DNA from 4 places in the Erwinia sp. SLM-02 genome. Region 2 is predicted to be linked to each of the others. Evidence: riboswitches for the same ligand, from Rfam matches in the RefSeq annotation. Region 2 holds a riboswitch; each other region holds the start of a gene.
The links. Region 2 has a riboswitch for thiamine pyrophosphate ahead of thiM (hydroxyethylthiazole kinase). Riboswitches for the same ligand answer to the same signal wherever they lie in the genome.

Region 1: another riboswitch for thiamine pyrophosphate. It lies ahead of PGH32_RS22275 (LuxE/PaaK family acyltransferase); the one in region 2 lies ahead of thiM (hydroxyethylthiazole kinase).
Region 3: another riboswitch for thiamine pyrophosphate. It lies ahead of tenA (thiaminase II); the one in region 2 lies ahead of thiM (hydroxyethylthiazole kinase).
Region 4: another riboswitch for thiamine pyrophosphate. It lies ahead of thiB (thiamine ABC transporter substrate binding subunit); the one in region 2 lies ahead of thiM (hydroxyethylthiazole kinase).

The regions. Positions count from the first base shown of each region.
Region 1 covers NZ_JAQISN010000005.1:239,864-244,148, forward strand. The annotation lists gene PGH32_RS22265 (porin family protein) at 1-588, opposite strand, end outside; gene PGH32_RS22270 (Slam-dependent surface lipoprotein) at 693-1,445, opposite strand; TPP riboswitch at 1,858-1,982, shown strand; gene PGH32_RS22275 (LuxE/PaaK family acyltransferase) at 2,082-3,167, shown strand; gene PGH32_RS22280 (acyl-CoA reductase) at 3,164-4,285, shown strand, end outside.
Region 2 covers NZ_JAQISN010000001.1:2,338,351-2,342,635, reverse strand. The annotation lists gene PGH32_RS10875 (polysaccharide pyruvyl transferase family protein) at 1-437, shown strand, start outside; gene PGH32_RS10870 (glycosyltransferase) at 434-1,423, shown strand; TPP riboswitch at 2,593-2,698, shown strand; gene thiM (hydroxyethylthiazole kinase) at 2,733-3,524, shown strand; gene thiD (bifunctional hydroxymethylpyrimidine kinase/phosphomethylpyrimidine kinase) at 3,521-4,285, shown strand, end outside.
Region 3 covers NZ_JAQISN010000001.1:1,165,433-1,169,717, forward strand. The annotation lists gene PGH32_RS05410 (ABC transporter substrate-binding protein) at 1-287, opposite strand, end outside; gene PGH32_RS05415 (ABC transporter permease) at 324-1,085, opposite strand; gene PGH32_RS05420 (ABC transporter ATP-binding protein) at 1,082-1,813, opposite strand; gene tenA (thiaminase II) at 1,819-2,520, opposite strand; TPP riboswitch at 2,585-2,689, opposite strand; gene PGH32_RS05430 (hemin-degrading factor) at 4,028-4,285, shown strand, end outside.
Region 4 covers NZ_JAQISN010000003.1:376,734-381,018, forward strand. The annotation lists gene thiP (thiamine/thiamine pyrophosphate ABC transporter permease ThiP) at 1-270, opposite strand, end outside; gene thiB (thiamine ABC transporter substrate binding subunit) at 246-1,232, opposite strand; TPP riboswitch at 1,271-1,388, opposite strand; gene sgrR (HTH-type transcriptional regulator SgrR) at 1,425-3,089, opposite strand; gene PGH32_RS18600 (MFS transporter) at 3,341-4,285, shown strand, end outside.

The DNA.
Region 1 (4,285 bases), on a different contig from region 2:
GCGGATAAACAGGCGATCGCCGATGCGTACGGTGTCCCCCGACGAGGCGTTATTCACGTTGCTGTCGTTAAGATAGCTGAGGCTGAAACTCCCCGTAAGCGGGCTGCCCTTGTGAATACGATCCAGGTACTGGGCGATAATCTGCTGAACATTCTCCGGCGGATTGCTGCTCAGCACCCGGCGGAACTGATATTCCGCGGCGTCGGTCTGCCGGTTTTCATACATCGCCCGCGCCAGTTCCAGCCGCACCGCAGCAAAATCGGGGTGGGCGCTGAGTATCGCGCGGTAGTGTTTTATCGCCCGATCGTACTGCCCCTCGCTGCGGGCCAGACCCGCGCGGGCAAAGTGAATCAGTATCTCGTCCGGCTGCGGGGACGCGGCGTAAACCGGTAAAATCGCGCGCACGATCGGCCACTGGCCTTCGTGGACGGCCTGGTCCAGCATCGCTCTGGCCAATTCAGGCTGAGCCGCAAGATCGCTGTTGTTGATGCGCTGCGTACGGCGGCTGTCGCCTGTGGTAGTCGGCTGCGCAAGCCGCTCCAAATGACTGGCGGCGGGAAGATACTGGGTTTCAGGTGGTGCGGCCAAAAGGGGGCTGACCGGGCACAATAATCCCAGCACAGCTAAAGCCCGGACTTTCATAGAAATTACCATCACAGGAAAACCGGCCAGGCGGGCTGGCCGGAAAGGGATTATTTTTTCGTCGCACCAAACGAGGTGTTCTTGGTGGCGTCGTTGAACTGCGCGATGCCACCCAGCTCTTCGGCTGCCGGACCGTTAAAGTGGCCGATAAAGGTGCCGTTCTCGCCGCCGGACTGGGCGTCACCGCTAAAGCCGCCGTTGCTGATTTTGCCCTGCATGGCGACCGCACTGCCGTAATCGGCACCGGCGGCGATGTTGCCGTTAATGGTTTTTGCCGCGAAATCGACGTTGAAGGTGGCGTCGCTGCGGGTGCTTTCGCGCATGCCGCTACCGGCATAGGTCGCCGTGCCCTGAGTCGGTACGTTGGCCGCCAGCGTGGCATCGCCGGTGTAGAACACGTCATGCGTGCCCTTTTCAAAATGCGTCCAGGTGCCGTAGGTGGTGTAGCTCATCGTGCCGCAGCACCAGGACGTGGCGGAAACCTGGGTGCCGTCGGTGCGGGTCAGCATCTGGGTGAATACGCCAGTCACGACGAGACCCGGTTGGCGCATGGTGTATTCACTGCCGTCCGGCGTGGTGTAGGTGTAGCCGGAAATTGTCCCGCCGGTGGCGTAGCTGGCTGCCGGTGAAGTGGGCAGCGTTGGGGTGGTGCCACCGTTATTCTCGCCGCCGCTGCCGTTGTCGGTTTCGCCCGGCGAGGTGGTGACCGGCGGTGCGCTGTCGTCGCCACCGCCACCGCCGCCTCCACCGCAGGCGGTGAGGGCAATAACAGAAAGTAACAAGGTCGTTTTAAAGTTGAACATTAATGAAAGCCCTTTGTTTGTAATAATCCATGTCTTTTTACGTCTTTTTGTATACATAAAGTTACACGGAAAAATTGGTCCTCCCATATAAATAATGCTTACCTGACAGCATTATGAGAATTATCCGAACCTGGCAACGCAATTAATTAAACAGGGAAGCGATAACTCACGAAAAGTGAAGGAGTTGATGAGGTTGAAGACAGAATCAAGGCAGGAATAATCTTATTCTCTGTTTAATAAAATAAACACATCCGTCACCAGAAATATATTATCCATAACCTTCCGGAATTAATTCCCCACCCTGTTTCATTCGCCAGCCGCAGAGAAACGTAACCTTGAGCCTCTTAAACCCGACAGTTTGTGACGAATTGTAATCACCTTGACACCCGGTCCACGCGCGCCCTAGACTGCGCCTTGTTCCAAGGGGTGCCCTGTCAGGGGGCTGAGATTCCACCGGTTTGATACGTTCAAACAGCGTGGTGACCCTCCGAACCTGATCCGGCTAATACCGGCGTAGGGATGCGGGACAATGGGTGCCCACACGCCCTTTTTCCATCTTTGTGCTTTGCAGCGGACAGATCTCGCTCTCCATGCGTTACCGGGGAGCCGTTGCACAATACCAGGATGGAAACGGACATGACCGAAGCGGCAATCATTTCAGCCTTACTGACCTTTCTGCAGCGCGACGATACCACCGACGCCGACTTCAACCGGCTGGCGCTGGATATCTTCAGCTATCAGTTTGAACACAATCTTTCCTATCGTCGCTTTGCCATCCAGCGAGGGCGCACCCCGCTGACGGTAAAAAGCTGGCAGAAAATCCCCGCCGTGCCGATCACCGCCTTCAAGGATCTGACGCTCAGCTGTCGCCCGGTGGAAGAAATCTCCACGGTGTTTATGACCAGCGGCACCACCGGCAGCGTGCGGGGCCGCAGCTACCATCCCACGCTGGAGGTGTGGAAACAGTCAATGCGCCTGAACTTCCGCCGCCGCTTTATGGCCGGAACGGAACGCATCCGCATGGGGATCCTGTTTCCGGATAACCGCGCGCTGCCCAACTCTTCGCTGGCGCACTATCTAACCCTGGCGGTGGCGGAATTTGGTACCGCGGACAGCGAGGTGCTGGTCAGCGCCGACAGCGGGCTGGAACTGCCGCGCCTGTTCGCCGCGCTGGAACATGCGGAAAGCACCGGCGAACCCTATGCGCTGCTGGGGGCCAGCTACAGCTTTGTCCACCTGCTGGATGAGATGCAGCGCCAGCAGCGCCGCTTCCGCCTGCCCGCAGGCAGCCGAATTCTGGATACCGGCGGGTTTAAAGGCCAGTCGCGGGAAATTCAGCCGGACGAATTCTATGATGCGCTGACGGACATGCTTGGCGTACCGCGCAGCCGCTGCATCAATATGTACGGCATGACCGAGCTGAGCAGCCAGTTCTACGACGACGGTAACGCCGTCTGCCCGCCGGTGAAATCCGGCCCGCACTGGATCCGTTCCCGCGTGGTTAATCCGCTGACCGGAGAGGATGTCCCGGAGGGGGAGATTGGCGTACTGGTGCATCACGATCTGGCGCATTTTAACTGCGCGGCCGCCATCCTGACCGAAGATGCGGGCGTGAGGGTGGCAGGCGGTTTCCGGCTGCTGGGCAGGGTGGCCGGGACGGATGCCCGGGGCTGTTCGCTGGCGATGGAGGATTTTCTCCGCGCGGCGCAGGTGACGCCGTGAGGGAGGTCGCCGGTTATCTGCCGGGCCTGGACGCCAGCGAGGTGCAGTGGCGCAGCCTGCACTTCAGCCGCGAGGGCGAACGCCTGGAAGTCTGCGTACCGGAGCTGACCGAAGCGCAGATTGAGGCGCTGTCCACGCACATCCGCCGCCATGCCCGCGACTACCTCAGCACGCTCAGCGTGGTGCAGATCGTGAGCATCATCGACCGGGCGGTGGCGAAGCTGCTGGACCGCAGCCATCCGCTGCGTATCCGTGCCGAACGGCTGCTGCCGGTGGTCACCGGCTATGACACGGAGACGATCCGCCTCGGACTGACCGGCTACCTGAAAACCTTTCGCCAGCCGCAGCTGAAGCGGTTTCTGGCCGAGGATTTTGCCGCTCCGCAAATGCTCGACGATTTCCAGCCACGGCCGAAAGGCGGCTTTGCCCGCGCGTACGGCCCGTCGCTGCTGCTGCATATCTGGGCCGGAAATGTTCCGGGCCTGCCGCTGTGGAGCCTGATCGGCGGCCTGCTGGTCAAGGCCGGAACCCTCGGCAAGCTGCCGGGCAGCGAGCCGCTGATGGCCGGCTGGTTCGCGCAGCTGCTGGCGGAAGTCGACCCGAAACTCGGCGACTGTCTGGCGGTGGTCTGGTGGAAGGGCGGCGAAACGGCCACCGAAAACGCCTGGCTGCGGCAGGCGGATACCGTGCTCGCCTACGGCAGTAACCCGACCCTGGCGGCCATCCGGCAGCGGCTGCCGGTCACCACGCGATTCTTGCCCCACGGCCACAAAATCAGCTTCGGGCTGGTTTCACGCTCGGCGCTGGACAGCCGTAAAGGCCCGGATCTGGCCCGCCGCGCGGCTTTTGACGTGATGCGCTACGACCAGGCAGGCTGCTATTCCCCGCAGATGCTGTTCGTGGAGCGCGGCGGCGTGCAGTCACCGGAGGAGTTTGCCGCCTGTGTTGCCCACGCGCTATCCGCCCTGGAACGCAAATACCCGCGAGGCGCGCTGACGCTGGCTGAACAGAACGCCGTTGCCACCTGGCGCAGTGCGGAGGAAATGCGCGCGCTGAGCGGTGACCGCACGCTGTTTGGCGATCCGGCCGACGGCTGGGCGGTCGTGTACACCCATCAG
Region 2 (4,285 bases):
TCCCTAAGCAGAAAAAGGAAAATATCAAAGGTAATACATTATGGATGATCAGGAAAGATATAGAAGAAACAAATTTAAGCGCACTTGAAGGCAAACCTGATGCCTCTAAGTATGAAGATTGGAAAGACATCTGCACGAATAAAGATAGAAATTACGTACGCATTCTTCTCAATTTAGAGAAAGTCAACAGACTCTTGTCAAGTGGCGTGCTACCAGTAACAGCTTTATGGGGAAGTTATACCGATAAACTGGTTGAGCGTGTAAATGAGTATTTCATGTCCTATGATGTTGTTGTTACTTCTCGTATGCATGGACATATTTTATGCTGCCTGTTAGGTGTTAAAACCAAGCTGTTAGACAATTCATATGGGAAGAACTCAACGTACTATGATGCTTGGACTCAATTTGTTCCGGATTGTGAGTTAATTAAATTATGACCGACAATGAATCATTGCCAATGTTATCAGTAGTAATTCCTGTTTATAATGTCAGTAAATATGTAATAAAAGCAGTTGATTCAGTTATTAACCAAACCATTAAACCCTACGAGGTCATCATTGTTGATGATGGTTCAACAGATGGTTCAGGTGAGCTTGTAAAAAATCACTATTCTGATTTAGAATTTGTTAAAATCATACGTACTGAAAACCAGGGGTTAGGTGAAGCGAGAAATGTCGGCACAAATGCCGCAACTGGCGATTACATCTATTACTTCGATTCGGATGATTTGATTGAAAATAATTTGATTGAGAATTTTTATAAAGCGTTAAGACTAAATTCAGATATTGACATATTTGCGTTTTCAGCTGAATCGTTTCCTGATGATATTGTCGACAACAACCATGCAGATAGTGCATGGCTCCCTCATTATCGTAGAGGGGCTGAAACTGTCTACGAAAGTGGTGAAGACGCTTTTAATGAACTTTCTGTTAAAGAAGCTTTTTATCCTAATGCATGGCTTTACATCTATAAAAGACAATTGCAAGTGAAACACGGATTGAAATTCAAGCCAATTATTCATGAAGATGAAGAGTTTACGCCGCGGCTATTTTTCGTTGCAGGTAAAATTGTTGTAACCGATCAAGTTTTTTTCCTGCGAAGGGTGCGTGCTGGTTCAATCATGCAATCTGCACGTTCTGAGAAAAATGTTATTGGTTATTTGAAAAGTATTGAATCTTTAGAATCTCTACTTTCGGCTAATGAAAATGAAGTGACCAAAAGAAATTTGCGAGGCAGAATTATTAGCAATATCCTTAATATCATTTTGATAAAAAGGAACAGTCAAGTGATATTTAGTGATACTACTCTTAGTGAATATAATTTAATTTTGTCAAGAAATGGAAATTTTCTCACTAAAATTGCATCTCTAAATTTCTTTGTTTATCGTGTTCTGAATTTTGGATTTAGAAAATTCAAAGCTTAGTCACTGATAAATTCGTTTATTGTCTCTAATGTGATCGCCTTGGTTTTCCCAGGCGATTACTTGGAATGACAATAATTTAATTGGGGAGGGGTATAATACTCTGATGTGCAAGTTTATTGTAGTATTGCTGGCTGCGTGATCAACACCCTGTTGAAAGATAAGCTGACTATTTATAAGTTCTTCAGAAGTAGCAACTTTCTCTCGCACAAGAAAAATACCGCATATTCCTTTTTTGAAAGGAATGCCGACGTTTTTTCATCGTTTCTATTGATTACAATCCATTTTCATCTGACAACTTAGTTATTGGTCACGTATTAAAATGTTTTTTCGCTAGAGTGGAACGCTATTTTTTCATGATTTCAGCTTCCAATTTCAACGCCTCTAAATTAAATGTATACTTAACAAATTCATGTTGAGTAAATTTAAAGGTGTCATACTGCTATTCATAATCATAGCTATACCAACAATGTTTTTTTATATGCTTGGCGTTAAGAATAACCATGTATGGTTGAATGTCCCTAAACTGCTGACTCATTCTAAGAGTTATGTTGTTTTATTCTTCTATGCAATAGGGACGCATTTAGGACGTTTACGGTTTATATCCATTTTTATTTTTGATTTTCTATTCTTCAAACTATTATCTGTAGTAGGGGAAAGTCAGAAGCTACTCAATCTCACAGTCTGACTATTCTCTCCAATATACCATTGTTTCTACATTTATATGTATTTTTAGATGGATTGAAAAATAGGTAAATACAGTTTATTTTTTCTGTATTTCGCTGATGCAAGTTTTTCTAACTATTTCTTATATGGATATTTTGTAGCTGTCGCCAGAAAGGTCGTAGCCACGTATCAATCTCAATTTAGTGACGTTGAGGGGATATTGCTCTCTTTATTAACCACTTTTTTTTGGTCTACGTGTGTTTGATGATCCAGAGAGTGACTGTCCACACTAGGATGGTTATTGGATCCTAAATTATTTTCAAATACCATTCCGTTTCGTTGTAGTTCATACCCGGGATTGAACCGTGCTATATCACCGATGTTGAGATTGTATATATTTAAGTTATTTATTTTCATCACGTTGAGTTTTGAATTTGATTGTTTACAAAACTCGGTCTCGCCTTTATCCTGTCTTCAGTTTTTAACCGAATGTAATCTCAAAATTTATCAATGACTCGGGGTGCCCGTCCTGTTTTACCAGGATCCGGCTGAGAAAAACCCGCATAACCTGAACTGGATAATGCCAGCGGAGGGAAGTCAGATGCCCGACCGGCATCGCCTTCTTGATCGCCGGTTGGGAGTAACGATGATCCAACCCATTCCCCTCAGCCACCACGATGTGGCGCACTCTCTGGCGCTGTTCCGCCAGCAATCCCCCCTTATTCACTGTATGACCAATGATGTGGTGCAGACCTTTACGGCCAACGTGCTGCTGGCGCTGGGGGCTTCCCCGGCAATGGTGATCGATGCCGAAGAGGCCGCACAGTTCAGTGCGGTAGCCAGCGCGCTGCTGGTCAACGTCGGTACGCTAACCCGCTCGCGTAGTGAAGCCATGCTGGCGGCGGTCGAGTCGGCCAATGCTGCCGGGCGCAGCTGGTCGCTGGACCCGGTGGCGGTCGGTGCGTTAGCGTTCCGCACCGGGTTCTGCCATCAGCTGCTGAGCCACAAGCCTGCCGCCATTCGCGGCAACGCCTCAGAGATCATGGCGCTGGCGCAGGAAGCGGTATCCGGTCGCGGTGTGGACTCGCAGCATCAGTCCGATGCCGCGATTCAGGCTGCACAAAAACTTGCTTTGCAGAGCGGGGCGGTGGTCGCGGTGACCGGAGAAGTGGACTTCGTTACCGACGGTCAGCGCATCCTCAGCGTCAGCGGCGGTTCACCTTTGATGACTCGCGTGGTCGGTACCGGCTGTGCGCTGTCGGCGGTGGTGGCTGGCTTTGCCTCGCTGCCCGGCGACCGTTTAATGCACGTTGCCAGCGCCTGCCGCGTGGTATCGCTGGCCGGCGAGCGTGCCGCCGCGATCGCAGCAGGACCGGGGAGTTTTATTCCCGCCTTCCTGGATGCGCTTTATCTACTGACGCCGGAGGAACTGGCATGAAACGAATTAATGCACTGACCATCGCCGGTACCGATCCCAGCGGCGGAGCGGGTATCCAGGCGGATCTGAAAGCGTTCTCGGCGCTGGGGGCTTACGGCACCAGCGTGATTACGGCGCTGGTTGCGCAGAATACCCAGGGCGTGCAGTCGGTATACCGCATCGAGCCGGATTTCGTCGGTGCGCAGCTGGACTCGGTACTTTCGGATGTCCGTATCGATGCCATCAAGATCGGCATGCTGGCAGAGTCCGACGTGGTGGAGGTGGTGGCCGATCGTCTCAGGGCTGCCACCGCGCCGTGGGTCGTGCTTGATACGGTGATGCTGGCGAAAAGTGGGGATCCGCTGCTCTCCGAACGGGCGGTTGCCACGCTGCGCGAGCGTCTGCTGCCGCAGGTCTCCATTATCACCCCGAATCTGCCGGAGGCCGCCGCGCTGCTGGACTGTGCGATGGCCCGCAACGAGCAGGAAATGCGCGAGCAGGGCAGGGAACTGCTGGCCATGGGATGCCAGGCGGTGCTGATGAAGGGTGGCCACCTCAGCGATACAGAAAGCCCGGACTGGCTGTTCACCCGCGAGCTGGAGCAGCGATTCACCGCGCCGCGCGTGAATACCCGTCATACCCACGGCACGGGCTGCACGCTCTCTGCGGCACTGGCTGCGCTGCGTCCTCGCCACGATAACTGGGTGGCAACCGTGCAGGCGGCGAAAACCTGGCTGCAGGGTGCGCTGGAGCAGGCGGATTCGCTGGAGGTGGGGCAGGGA
Region 3 (4,285 bases), 1.2 Mb from region 2:
ACCAGCGGTAAGCCCTGATCGGCGAAGAAGTGCAGCTGCGGCTGATATGTAATGGCGAGATCGGCTTTCTTCGCGGCCACCAGGCGCGGGGGCAGGGAAGGATCGGACGGCGGCACGATCTTCACGTCCAGCCCTTCGGCTTTAAACGCGCCAATCTGTTCAGCAACGATAATCGGCGCGTGGTCCGGGTTCACGTACCAGTCCAGCATCAGCGTGACGTTTTCCGCAGCGGCGGCGTGGCCCGCGATGGCCGTACCCAGCAGCAGGGCGCAGAGGTTCTTTTTCATTTTGCTGTTATTCCTTGTTATGTCGTTTGCAGGTCGTTATTCCGCCGCCCAGTTAATCAGGCGGCGCAGCAGGCTATCGACGGCTACCCAGAGCAGCACCGTCATCAGAATTAAAATAAACAGCGCGGCAAACAGCTGGTCGGTCTGCATCCGCGCATTGGCGTTGAGCATCAGGTAGCCCAGCCCTTCGGCCGAGCCGACCCATTCACCGATAATCGCCCCAATCGGCGCCACGGCTGCCGCCATGCGCAGGCCGGTGCCGAAGGCGGGCAGCGCCGCCATCAGCCGCACGTGCCGCAGCAGCGCCCACGGCGAAGCCCCCATGGTGCGGGCGAGATCGAGGTAGTCGTTATTCACCCGGCGCAGGCCGTCGAAGAAGGCCGAGGTGACCGGGAAGAAGATCACCAGCACCGCCATCGCCACCTTGGCGCTCATGCCGAAGCCGAACCACAGCACCAGCAGCGGCGCGAGGGCAAACACCGGGATCGCCTGGCTGGTCAGCACCAGCGGCATCAGCCAGCGCTGCAGGCGCGGGGAAAACACCATGCTCAACGCCAGCAGTGCGCCGAGCAGCACGCCCAGCAGCAGGCCGCTGACCACTTCGGAAGCGGTGACCAGCGAGTGGTACGCCAGAAAACCCCGCCCCTCCCACAGCGCCTGCGCCACGGCGGCGGGCGTCGGCAGCAGAAACGCCGGAATATCGCTCAGCGTTGCCAGCCACCACAGCAGCACCAGGCCGATAAACACCGTCAGCCCGCGCCCCCATTTTGCCAGGCGGCCGTCCTGTTGATGGTTCATTCTGCGGCCCTCACCAGCTGTTGCAGCAGCTCGGCCTGGCTTTTCAACAGGTCGACATCATCCGGCGCGCGCGGCGGCAGGCCGCCGATATGATGACTGTCATCAATACCGGCCGGATGCGGCGAAAGCACCAGCAGCCGGTGGCTGAGGCGGCAGGCCTCCATCGGGTCATGGGTGATCAGCAGCACGGTGTGATCGGCCAGCAGCTCGGCGGCCAGGGTCTGGATGGTGGCGCGGGTGATGGCATCCAGCGCCGAAAACGGTTCATCCATCAGCACAATCGGCCGGCGCTCGTACAGCGTGCGGGCAATCGCCGCCCGCTGGCGCATGCCGCCGGAGAGCGCGGCGGGGCGATCGTCGCCGTGGCCGCTCAGCCCAACGCGCGCCAGCAGATGTTCCGCCCAGTCGCGGTCGGCTTTTTCCCCGCGCAGGCGAGGCCCGAGGGTGATGTTTTCCCGCACCGTCAGCCACGGATAAAGCAGATCCCGCTGGCCCATATAGGCAATGCGCCCCGGCACCGGCAGGCCGTCGCTGGCCGTGACCGTGCCGGAGGTAGCCTGCGCCAGCCCGGCGATAATCTTCAGCAGGCTGGTTTTACCCGCGCCGCTGGCCCCGAGCATGGCGACGAAGGTGCCGCCCTCAATGCTGAAGTTCAGCCGCTCGAAGATCACCCGGCTGCCGAAGCGCAGGGTCAGGTCGCGGATTTCGATGGCGGGGCGGGGATCCACGCCGTTCACCACGCGTTTACCGGTTTTTCGACGGCGTTCAGGCCCATCTGCCAGAAGGCGCCTTCCAGCCGGGTGGCGGTGGTAAAGATTTCGCTCAGCCGTTCAAAGCGGGCGTCGGCACCGCGCTGCTGGCCCACGCGGTCGAGCAGCTCAATCGCCGCTTTCACACCGTCCAGATAGCCCTGGTCGCTGTAGTTCTGCATCCATGAGGCGTAAGGATTATCCGCCATCACCGTGGCCGGATCGGCCAGCAGGCGCAGGCCAACTTCCGCATAGCCCGCCACGCAGGGCAGCAGGGCGGCCAGCAGTTCCAGCGCATCGCCAGAGTGGCCGATGTCCAGCACGTAGCGGGTGTAATTGATGGTTTCAGTGGCTTCCGGCTCGCGCGCCATCTGTTCTTCGTTCAGCCCCCAGCCGGCGCAGTAGCCGACGTGCAGCGGCAGTTCGGCGACGATGTTATTCAGCGATCCGGCGGCGGCGCGGATTTCCGGCAGGGTGTGGAATTTGGTGACCAGCAGGGCGTAGGCGCGGGCGAAGTGGACGAGGAACAGATAGTCCTGGGTCAGGTAGCGGCGGAAGGCGGCTTCCGGCAGCGTTCCGGCACCGAGCTGTTGCAGGAACGGGTGGGCAACGTAGTGTTCCCAGTGCTGTCCCGCATCCTGGCGCAGGCGACCAAACAGACCGAATTCGAACATTGAAGCAGGCATAAGATCTCCAAAATCGTGGTGGAGATCCGGGGTGCGGCGGCGGTGTGAAGAGGCAAATACCGATCTGTGTTTGCCAACCCGTCCCTTCGCTGGCATGACCCAGATCAGGTTCAAAGGGTTCGGCATTGCTGCCATCTCAGCCCGTTACAGGACACCCCTCGGAGGCGGTTGTTATACGATATTTATTTTTTGATTACAATCGATTGATTGGGGGTGGCGTTTCAGCCGACTGGCTGTTCGCCCGATCGGGCTGCTCAATAGAAGCTCCGTGTTCCAGCTGACTGGTTGCTCCCCCGCTCGGGCTGGTCCTCGCGCCGCTACGCAGTTCCCTCACTGCGTTCGTCAGCCGGTCGGACCGTCAGAGACGGACTTTCCTGATAGCACGGCGTATCAGCTGACTGGTTGTTCCCCCGCTCGGGCGGTCCTCGCGCCGCTGCGCGGTTCCCTCACTGCGTTCGTCAGCCGGTCGGACCGTCAGAGACGGACTTTCCTGATAGCACGGCGTATTAGCTGACTGGTTGTTCCCCCGCTCGGGCTGGTCCTCGCGCCGCTGCGCGGTTCCCTCACTGCGTTCGTCAGCCTGTCGGACCGCCAGAGACGGGCCTTCCATGGCCCGGCTCTGACTTTCACCCGCGTCCATGCGGGTGAATCCTGGCCTCCTCGCTCCGTTCAGCGCTGCGGATTGCCCGCTCGGGGGAGCAACCAGTCCGCTTTTTACTCAGGTGTTGTCTGTGGAGGAAACATGGCTTTCGTGCTTTATGCCACGCTGGCGGATGATTTGAACACTGGGGTTGTCAGGTTGCTTTTAGCGCCGGTTTATTTCTTAGGAGTCATATTCAGTGTGAATGTTTTTTGCTGGCATTCAGAGCAATTAAAGGGGGATTAACGTTTGCCGGCCGCTTAACAGAAACTCAGGGTTTCCACTGACTGGCGCCTTCTAACAGCCCGAACAATGCAAGAAAGAGGGGCGGCCTCGGTGGCTGGCGGGTAATCCGCAGCGCCGAGGTGGAGGCATTACGCCAGGAGAAGGTAGCAGGGATGCTGCCATCAGGCCGGGCTTGAACAGGGATGTTCAATCCCGGCCGATCCGTCGGCGAAATGCCGGAACCGAGGGAGCCGCATCGCGGCGCGAGGACCGGCCGCCAGCCACCGAGGCCGCCCCTTTTCCACTATCCCCATCGCGAAAAAAAAGCCGAACCAGCAACAACCGATTCGCCCATGGCTCGATTCTGACTCTCCCCCACGTCGTTTGGTTAACTCCTTGCTTCGTTCTGCACTAATGCTCGGCGGCATGGCGTGCCTTAACAAAATTTAATGCTGGGGCGGGTCATCGCCGGGGGAAATCCACCATCGATCCTTAACTGTTGCGGGTTGAGGTAGATACTCGCCTGTTCACCCCCTGGCGTGGATTATTAAGTTCTTTTCAGGTTGCCTGTTTTTACTTGTGGCCCTGAGCGGGCGGCGATCATACTGCGCGCAAATGCCCGATTCTGTAAGGAACCTCATCATGTCGCAGTCGCTTTATTCACGCTATGTTGCCGCCCGCGCGGACCACCCTCAGCTTTATGCCCGCGATCTGGCGGCGGTGCTGGAAACCAGCGAGGCTCAGCTTGCCGCTGCGCGCGTGGGCTACGATGCCCGCCGTCTGGTCGATGAGCCAAAAGCTCTGCTCGGCGCGCTGGCGTCAGTCGGTGAGCTGAAGGCGATTACGCGTAACGACTGGGCGGTGCACGAGCAGGTGGGTCACTACGTTAATCAGCAGCTG
Region 4 (4,285 bases), on a different contig from region 2:
GCTGCGCCCGGGGAAGCGGCGGCGATAGAGCGCACGAGCCAGCGGGATCGCAGGCAGCACCGACAGCAGGGCGGAGAGCAGCGCCTGCCAGAACGAAAAGCGCAGCACGTGCCAGAGATAGCTGTCTGACAGAATGCTGCGCCAGTCGCTCTGTGGCGCGTTAAACCACAGCGACAGGAAGGCCAGCAGGGCGACGCCGGCCAGCAGCAGAGCCGTCAGACCGCCCGGGATCAGCCAGCCGGGGATCAGCGGCTGACGGCGCGTTGCCATTTACCGATCCACTGGCTGCGCTGGCGGGCGACGTCCTGCGCGCTGTACTGCAGCGTCGTCGCCGGCACGGTGAGCGTATCAAAACCGGCAGGCAACGTGGTTTTGATGGCCGGATACATCCAGTTGCCGGTGGCAATGGTGTTCTGGAACGCCGGGGTCAGCAGGAACTGCATAAATTCCTGCGCCAGCTTCGGCTGTTTGCTGGCCTTAAGCTGCCCGGCCACTTCCACCTGCAGGTAGTGGCCTTCGCTGAAGCTGGCGGCGGCATACTGGTCTTTTTTCTCTTCAATCAGGTGGTAAGCAGGGGAGGTGGTGTAGCTCAGCACCATATCGCTTTCGCCCTTGAGGAACAGGCCGTAGGCTTCGCTCCAGCCTTTGGTCACGGTTACCGTTTTTTGCGCCAGCTTCTGCCACGCCGCCGGAGACTGTTCGCCGTACACCTTCTGCATCCACAGCAGCAGGCCCAGGCCCGGCGTGCTGGTGCGCGGATCTTCATAAATGACTTTCAGCGGACGGTCGCTCTCGACCAGTTCTTTCAGGCTTTTCGGCGGATTTTTCAGCCGGGTTTTGTCATAAACAAAGGCAAACCAGCCATAGTCAAACGGGACGAAGGTGCTGTTTTTCCAGCCGCCGGGTACGTTACTGCTGTCGGTATTCACCTGGCTGGCGGCGAACAGGCCGGTTTTTTCTGCCGCATCCAGCAGATTGTTGTCCAGCCCCAGCACCACGTCGGCCTGGCTGTTTTTGCCTTCCATCCGCAGGCGGTTCAGCAACGACACGCCATCCGCCAGCGCGACAAACTTCAGCTCGCAGTTGCACTGCGCTTCAAAGGCTTTTTTGACCGCCGGGCCGGGGCCCCAGTCGGCGGAGAACGAGTCGTAGGTATAAACGGTCAGCGTGTCTTTCGCGGCAGCGGCGGGCAGCGAGAACAGCACCAGCAGAGGTAAGATTTTTTTTAACACTTTGCGTTCCTTGAAATGAAGATGCGCAAAGGATCTGAGTAAACGGCACTCTCAAATCCCTACGCCGGTATGAGCCGGATCAGGTTCGACGGGTTTTCTCTCAGCGGTATCACTCTGCTGCTGCGCAGCAGGTCATCCGCACCCCGTTGAGAACGGCCTATTCTAGTGAGTTCACTCCACTAACGAAAGCTTTCATGACTCGTCCGGCGGCGCAAACCAGGCGGATTTGAAATCGAACCAGCCCAGCGTGTTCATTCTCACGCCGCGCATGCTGCGCTGGCCGTGCAGCTGCAGCCAGTGATGGAACAGCGGGTGCAGGTAATGATTGTCGATCAGCCGTTTGCTCCAGTCGGCCAGAGGCAGCTTCTGTTCCCGCCAGTGCCGGGCATCCTGATGCCAGTCGATGGGAACGCAGTGGTGCATCAACGGCATTTCGTACAGCAGTGAGAACAGCGAAAACTCCAGCGGCAGCGTAAAGTTGGCGCTGCCCAGCCAGATATCACTGTCGGCATTACCCTGATACCAGCTCTCATAGTCCAGTTCCTGCGTTATCAATTCCACGCCGTGGGCAGCCAGAATCGGCCCCAGCGCGTTGGCGATCCCCTGGTGTTCAATCTGATCGCTGTACCAGGTAATCGTCAGCGAATTCAGCCCCTCGGGCTTATCGGTAATCTCCATATCGTGGCGATGGTGCCAGCGCGGCAGCAGTCCCCAGGCCGGGAACCAGTAACGCTGATAGGCGATGCCGCTGTGGTTGAGCAGGGTAATCGGATTGAAGATTGAACTGAGCCAGCGGCGTACCGCTTCGTTACCGCCCAGCGCGGAACGCTGGTCAAACAGCAGGAAATAGCAGCCTTCTTCCAGCCGGCTCTCCTGGGGATGTTCATCGGTGTTGTCGCTTTGCAGCTTCACGCCCGAGTAAACCAGCTCATCGCTGATTTCAGGCAGCACCCAGATATTGACCTCGTCGATCAGTGCGCGATAGCCAAAATAGTCGTCGAAGGCGCTGATCCGCAGCTGGCTTTGCTGGTTGTGCTCGACGGCATACGGGCCGGTTCCCGACGGCTGACGGGCGAAATTGCGCATAAACGGCCACTCCTTTGGCAGGATCATTGCGCTGACGCTGGCCAGCAGCCAGGGGATCCAGCTGTCCGGATGCTTCAGGTGAATATCCAGCGTCCAGGGCGTTGTGGATTCAATGCGTTCGAAGTGACTGAACAGCGGCTGATCGTTTAAGCGCTGCAGACTGGCGATAACGTCTTCCATATCCAGCTCGCGCCCGTGGTGAAAACGGATCGCCGGGCGCAGGAAAAACCGCCAGTGCAGCGGAGTCAGCTGCTGCCAGTGGTGGGCGATATCGGGTTCGGCTTCCCCGTTTTCCTCATTTATTCGCGCCAGGCCGCTGAATATCTGGCGGGCGAGGTGGGTTTCCGATCGCCGCAGCGGCGTGCCCGGCAGCAAATTGAGCAGCGGCCGGTAGTAAAGAACCCGCAGGATATGTTTTCCCTGGCGGAAACTGCGCCCCAGATGGGACAGCAGCATCTGCCGCACGCGGTTTTTATCACCGACTAACTGCACCAGCTGGTCAATGCGGTCCTGCTCCAGCAGATCCTCCGCACGCTGCTGCTGCAGGGCCAGCCCGGTGTAGAGAAAACTGAGCCGTGACCGCTTGCCGCGTCCGGCTTCCGCCTGCCACTCCAGCCAGCCTGCCTCCTGCATTGCATTCAGCAGGTTGCGCATATGGCGGCGTGAGCAGCTGAGCCGCACCGCCAGATCGTTAAGGGTAGTTTCCTGCGGCTGGCCGTCGCAGTATTGCCAGAGCCGGATAAATTGCTGCTGCAAACGCGGTGAGGACATAAAAGAGGAACTCCGTAGTCAAAGCGGTCAGTTTTTCCTGCCGTATATTACGGCGATAATGGTCACAGATGGAAGAGCGGGAGGCACTCTGCGGAGTGGCGCTTGGCCATCTTTACGTGGCTGAGGTCACTGATTTCTGAGTATGGTGCTGTTCACCAGCCAGCGGGCAAAAATGTCGCTGGCTTTTTTCGTCGTTTCTCTTCTAAGCTTTTGCATTATTTCTCCCTATTTTATGCCAGTGAGGCATTGCTATGAAATCGCTGTTGGCGCGTCATCGTTTTAATCCGGTCTATCTGGCGTTTATGGCGATTACGTTCATGGTCGGCATTGCCGGTGCGCTGCAGGCACCGACGCTGAGCCTGTTCCTCAGCCGTGAGGTGGACGTGCGGCCATTTTGGGTGGGGCTGTTTTATACGGTGAACGCGGTGGCGGGGATTGTGGTCAGCCTGCTGCTGGCGAAGCGTTCCGATAATCGCGGCGATCGCCGCATGCTGATTCTGTTTTGCTGCCTGATTGCCGTGGCGAACGCCGTCCTGTTTGCATTTAATCGTCACTACCTGACGCTGATTACGCTGGGCGTGCTGCTTTCTGCGATAGCCAGCGTGGCGATGCCGCAGATTTTTGCTCTGGCGCGCGAGTATGCCGACAGTTCGGCGCGAGAGGCGGTGATGTTCAGCTCGGTGATGCGTGCGCAGATGTCACTGGCCTGGGTGATCGGGCCGCCGCTCTCCTTCTCGCTGGTACTGAACTTTGGTTTCACGCTGATGTTCAGCATCGCCGCGCTGCTGTTTGTGGTCTGCATCGCGATGATCTGGTTTACCCTGCCGTCGGTGCCCAGAGTGCTGCCGACCACGGCGGTGCCGGTGACGGAAGTTAGCGGCTTAAAGAACACCGATGTCCGGTTGCTGTTTATTGCTTCGGTGCTGATGTGGTCCTGCAACAGTATGTATGTCATTGATATGCCGCTGTATATTAGCAGTACGCTGGGCCTGCCGGACTCGCTGGCGGGTTTGCTGATGGGCACCGCCGCCGGGCTGGAAATTCCGGTGATGCTGCTGGCCGGGCGGTACGTCAGGCGCACCGGTAAGCGCAATATGATGCTGCTGGCGGTTGGCTGCGGCGCGCTGTTTTACCTTGGGCTGGTGCTGTTGCAGAATCGCGCGGCGCTGATGATTCTGCAGCTGTTTAACGCGGTA